DNA from 2 places in the Oceanobacter sp. 5_MG-2023 genome. Region 2 is predicted to be linked to the other one. Evidence: predicted binding sites of a transcription regulator. Region 2 holds the regulator's gene; the other holds the start of a gene.
The links. Region 2 encodes PhoB, which activates phosphate uptake and scavenging genes when phosphate is short. Its sites were predicted from a motif close to TGTCATANNNNTGTCANA; they were not measured.
Positions count from the first base shown of each region.

Region 1: Q4551_RS14775 (Na/Pi symporter) is a predicted target of PhoB. The motif match lies at 1,217-1,234, and genes of this name have one in related genera.

Region 1 is NZ_JAUORS010000028.1:866-3,979, reverse strand. It holds gene Q4551_RS14775 (Na/Pi symporter) at 1-1,151, opposite strand, end outside; gene Q4551_RS14770 (MoxR family ATPase) at 1,481-2,353, shown strand; gene Q4551_RS14765 (VWA domain-containing protein) at 2,356-3,114, shown strand, end outside.
Region 2 is NZ_JAUORS010000024.1:24,606-27,719, reverse strand. It holds gene phoR (phosphate regulon sensor histidine kinase PhoR) at 1-930, opposite strand, end outside; gene phoB (phosphate regulon transcriptional regulator PhoB) at 937-1,635, opposite strand; gene ubiA (4-hydroxybenzoate octaprenyltransferase) at 1,743-2,639, opposite strand; gene Q4551_RS14030 (chorismate lyase) at 2,642-3,114, opposite strand, start outside.

The sequences.
Region 1 (3,114 bases), on a different contig from region 2:
AGCACCAGAGGTGTTACAAAAAATATTCCCAAAATATAGACACCAACATAGATTTTGTTGGCAGAGGCAGCAATGGACAAGTGTTCCGCAGCCCACAATGGAATGTTACGCAATAAGGGAATACCGTAAATCAGTATAACAGCGGAAACATTATAAAGCAGATGAACCAAGGCAATTTGCAGCGCAAAAATAGCATTGACTCCAGTAATAGCGGTCGCTGCCAGCAGAGCAGTGATACAAGTACCAATATTGGCACCGAGAGTAAATGGGTAGATTTGGCGCAGGCTGAAAACACCACTGCCGGCCAGCGGCACAATCAGGCTGGTGGTGGTTGAGCTGGATTGCACCAGAATGGTCATCAGGGTGCCGGAAGCAATACCGGATACCGGGCCACGACCAACAGCAGAGTGTAAAATCGCCTTGGCCTTACCAACCAGCAAGGAGCGCAACAGTTTGCCAATCAGGGTGATCACCACAAAAATGGTCGCAATACCCAGAACCACCATCAGGATGCCAGAGGCGGTATCAGGTGCCAGGGAGGTCAGTTGTTGCTGGATAAAGGTCACCGGAGGTTTGACCAGCGGTTTGACGAAGTTAAAGCCATGCATCGACAGGGAGTCGGCTCCAACCATCAGGGAAGCGAGAAACCCTCCCATCTTTTCCAGCACTCCAAACATGATTTCCAGTGGCAGGAATATCACGACCGACACCAGATTGAAAAAATCGTGCACGGTGGCAGCGGCAAAGGCGCGGCGGAATTCATCACCCTTGCGGACATGACCCAGGCTTACGATGGTGTTGGTGATTGTTGTACCAATATTGGCGCCCATCACCATGGGAATAGCGATGCTGACTGGCAAGCCGCCGGCAACCAGGCCAACGATAATAGACGTGACGGTACTGGATGACTGAATCAAGGCGGTTGCAATGGTACCAACGATCAGGCCGGTCAGCGGGTTGCTGGCAAAATCGAACAGTTCTTTGGCGTGCTCTCCGGCCGCCAGTTTGAAGCCACCTCCAATAATGGAGACAGAAACTAGCAATAAATAAACAAGACCGGCAATTTTAAGCCAGTTCAGCCAGTGGCTGCTCGGAGAGAGCTGGCTGTTGCTCAGCTCAGGTGATGACGCGTTTGCAGTCGTATCGTTCATACAGAGATGGCTCATCCGGTTGGTTTTATGCGGGTACAAACAAATCGAGGATACTCCCCGACAATTATGACATTTTTATGACAGCGTCATCGTTGGACATTAGGCACAATCATAGTGATAGGGTGATCTGGCCCTATTGCAGGTAACGGTTTTTTGCTTTGTGATGTTTAACCATATGAAATTGTTCTGAAAACTATCCAGGCCAGTACTTGTTGGATGCTGATCAGGGGTATTCACAGCAGGGTTGATAATTTTCATGAGTGATAGCGAGACTTTTTAATAGAGGCAGGTGTTTTATACTGCGATGTCTGAAACCCCGGAGAGTTCGCATGACTGATGTACATTCTAGTCCCACGAGTAGCCGCTTTAAAGGGACAAGCGACTATATTGCTACCCCACAGCTGCAAATGGCGGTCAACGCCGCGATCACACTGCAAAAACCCTTGCTGCTTAAAGGTGAGCCGGGCACCGGCAAAACCATGCTGGCGGAGCAGTTGGCCGATGCCCTGGGCACCGAACTGATTCAATGGCACATCAAAAGCACTACCCGGGCGCATCAGGGCCTGTATGAATACGATGCGGTGTCGCGGCTACGGGATTCCCAACTGGGTTCCGATCAGGTGCACGATATTCGGAACTACATCGTCAAGGGCAAGCTCTGGGAAGCTTTTGCCGCCGACAAGCCGGTGGTGTTACTGATTGACGAAATCGACAAGGCCGATATCGAATTCCCCAACGACCTGCTGCTGGAACTCGATAAAATGGAATTTTTTGTTTACGAAACCCAGGAAAAAATCGTTGCCAAACACCGGCCGATTATTCTGATTACCAGTAATAACGAAAAAGAACTGCCCGATGCTTTTTTGCGGCGTTGTTTCTTCCACTATATCGACTTCCCTGATCGCGACACCATGCAGCGTATCGTCGATGTGCATTTTGACAACATCAAACAGGAGCTGGTACAGACGGCACTGGATGTATTCTTCGACCTGCGTCAGGTACCAGGCTTGAAGAAAAAGCCGTCAACTTCTGAAATGATCGACTGGCTCAAACTTCTGCTGGCCGACGACATTGGTCTGGATGCCCTGCAAAACAAACAGGGAACTCAGGCAATCCCACCGCTACACGGCGCGCTGGTGAAAAATGAACAAGACGTACAACTGTTAGAAAAACTCGCCTTTATGAGCCGCCGCCGGAGCTGATTGTGCTGATTGATTTTTTCCAGACCGTTCGTGCCGCCGGTGTTCCGGCTTCGGTGCGGGAATACCTTGATCTGTTGCGGGCGTTGCAGCAAGGGCTGGTGTTTGCCGATGCTGACGAGTTCTATGCATTGGCCCGGCTTTGTCTGGTCAAAGACGAAAAATACTACGATCGTTTTGACCGTGCCTTTGCTTCCTATTTCAGTGGCCTGGAATCCTTCTCTGGAGCACTGGAGGAACTGGACTTGCCCGATGACTGGCTGCGCAAGGAGCTGGAGCGGGTGATGACCGAAGCCCAGAAAGCCGAAGTGCAGGGGCTGGGCAGCCTCGATAAAATCCTTGAGGCCCTGCGGGAGCGACTGGAAAATCAGACCAAACGTCATCAGGGAGGCAGCAAGAACATCGGCACCGGTGGTACCTCGGCCTTTGGTGCATTCGGCTATAACCCTGAAGGCATCCGTATCGAGCAGGGCGAAAGCCGCCATCGCAAAGCTGTTAAAGTGTGGGAAGAACGCAACTATCGCAATCTCGACGACAGCATTGAACTCGGCATTCGTAATATCAAAGTGGCTCTGCGTCGTTTACGCCAGTTTGCCCGCCAGGGAGCCGCTGACCAGCTTGACCTCGACGACACCATTCGCTCGACGGCCCAGAATGCCGGTTATCTGGATCTGAAACTGGTGCCCGAACGTCATAACGCCGTCAAGGTGTTGCTCTTTTTTGATGTTGGCGGTTCCATGGATGAACACATTCGTGCGTGCGAA
Region 2 (3,114 bases):
TTGATCCTGATCGATGGTCAGGGTAATGGTGTGCTTGCTGCTGCTGAGTGATGCGGCATCGCGACGGATGGCTTCCAGCAGCGGCTGCAGCTCGATAGGCTGAGGCTGTTCCGTCTTGCCGGTCTCCAGCCGTGACAGCATCAGCAAATCCTTGAGCAGGTTTTCCATACGATGACTTTGTTCGCTCATTTGCTGCAGCATGCGACCCCAGCGTGGTGGCAGCATCTCGGAAGCGGCTTGCATGGTTTCGACGTAACCGGCAATCACGGTCAGCGGTGTACGTAATTCATGGCTGACGTTGGCAACAAAATCCTTGCGCATTTCTTCCAGTTGTTTCAAACGGGTGATGTCATGAATCAGGATCAGGCGATCCTTGCGGCCAAACAGGGTGATATTGAACTGCAGGTAAATGCGCGGATTGATGGGCGATCGAATCGTGAGCGGTTCCTGATAATCGGCCTTGTCGAAGTAGGCCTTGAATTCTGGTGTGCGGATCAGGTTGGTGATGGGCTGGCCAATGTCTACCGGGTTGCGTAACCCCAGGTAGTTTTGTGCGGCCTGGTTCCAGAATTCCAGCGCGCCGCTGGCATCCACCATCAAGACAGAATCTTGCAGGGCCGCGGTTGAGTCCTGGATACGATTGATAATGGCCTGCAGGCGCTGCTGGTGTTTGATATTGCTTTGCTGCAAGCGCTGGTTCTCGGTAAAAATCGCTCCCCAGATGCCCAGTGTTCGCGGTAATACGGTGGTTTGTCCCTGATCCAGCCAGCGGTGCAGGCGGTACAGTTGCAGCCATTGCCAGGTGATATAGGCCCCCATCATCAAACACAATGCTTCCAGCGGCCGGTCAAAAAAGACGTAACCACAACCAACGGCCAGAATCAGCAAGTAGACAAGGCGGCGCAATTCTCTGCGCCAGACGGGGGACATCAAAATTCAGGAGGCTTTGGTCGAAAAGCGGTAGCCGGTGCCACGCACGGTTTGGATCAGTTGTTCGTGAGACTCACCGAGTGCTTTGCGCAGACGACGAATATGCACGTCAACGGTGCGCTCTTCAACGTACACATTACCACCCCAGACTTGATCGAGCAGCTGGGCTCGGGAGTAGGCCCGTTCCTGGTGGGTCATGAAAAACTGCAACAAACGATACTCCGTAGGGCCGATGTCAATCGGGTCGCCATGAGCGGTAACGCGATGGCAGACCGGGTCCAGCATCAGGCCGCTGACTTCAATGGGCTCTTCGATGCCTTGTGGGGTGGAACGGCGCAAGACGGCTTTCAGTCGTGCGACCAGTTCTCGAGGGGAAAACGGTTTGGTGATGTAGTCATCTGCCCCCGCTTCCAGCCCTTGTACTTTGTTATCTTCTTCGCCCTTGGCCGTCAGCATGATGATTGGCAACTCAGCGGTGCGGTCTTCACGCTTGAGGCGCCGGGCAAATTCGACGCCACTGGTGCCTGGCAGCATCCAGTCGAGTAAAATCATATCAGGCTTTCGATCGATAATCTGCGCATGTGCTTCCTGTACATTGGCAGCCTCAAGGCATTCATACCCGGCCATTTCCAGGGCCACGGCGATCATTTCCCGGATAGGGGCTTCATCGTCCACAATAAGAACGGTCTTGCCAGCTTTGGTCATAAGGCTCGTCACGCAAATGTCACAATAGGAATAATGCGGAGGTATTACACTGACCTAGTGTTACAAGCATGTGACACTGTTGGCATTGGCGTCAAGCCTGACACCAATTACGCGCTGGACAGGGCGTAGTGTGACAGGAGTCCGGCCCAGATCAGCGTGCCATACCAATGGGCTGCCAGAAACACTTTCATGCAGGCTTCCCGGCGGCGACTGCGGATAGACCATAATTGCCAGACCAGATACCCTCCGGCGACGCACCAGGCCAGATAAAACGGCCAGCTTGCTTCCAGCTGATTGCCCGTCAGTAACAGACAAAAATGCGCCATTCCGTAGAGAATGGCGATCATGGTGACATCCAGGTCGCCAAACAGGATCGCCGTGCTTTTGACACCAATCAGCAGGTCATCGTCGCGGTCGACCATGGCGTAAATTGTGTCGTAACCGACCGTCCAGCAAACATTGGCAATAAACAATAACCAGCAGACAGCGGTCAGCTCATTGGCCTGTGCGGCAAAGGCCATTGGAATCGCCCAGGAAAATGCAGCGCCGAGAAACACCTGTGGCAAATGGGTATGGCGTTTCATAAAGGGATAAAGTGCTGCCAGAGCGACCCCGCCGAGGGATAACCAGATGGTCAGGGCATTGGTCAACAGCACCAGCGCCAGACTGATCAGGCACAGCACAATAAAGCCGGATAATGCTTCGCGGTCAGAGATGCGTCCTTGAGTCAGGGGACGGTCCTGGGTGCGTTTGACATGGCGGTCGATATGACGGTCGGCGTAGTCGTTAATAACACAACCGGCCGACCGCATAAGAAATACGCCCAGAGTAAAAATCACCAGATTGGCAATGGAGGGAATGCCCTCGGCGGCAATCCACAGCGCCCACAAGGTTGGCCAGAGCAGCAGATAAGAGCCAATCGGCCGGTTCAGGCGTGTCAGCTGCACCCACTGATACCAGTTGGGCCAGAGTTTGTTGAGTGAGGCGGACAGAGGTGATTGCATAATCAACGCCTTGTGTCGTCTGACAAAGGAAAGGAGGCGGATACCAGCAAGGACGAGAAGGCTTCCGTTACCAGCAGTGGTGCACCATGAATTGTAAATACCGAACGCCTGGCCCAGCCAAACGGGTTGGGCTGGTTGACTGTTGACGCCCTTGTGCGGCTGAATTTCAGCGGTTGGCGGCGCAAACTGGGCTGGCGGAACAGATAGCTGCCAAGCGAGCGGTTACCAAGATGGCGAATCTGTTGTCCTACCCGTGCAAGGCTGGTCAATGGAATGGCAGTGCGGGCTCGCACCAGTTCCGTTTGTCCCAGGCACAAGGAAACCTCGCGTACCCAAACGGGTTGGCGTCCGTGCAGCTTCAGGTCTGCCTGTTCGGTTGGTAAAGCCGGGCCGCAATATTGTCGGATAACCTTGACCGAAAATGTGCTTGGGTCCAGTGCCTGCAAACGCTTGGTCAGTGACCCGGCGTCATTGA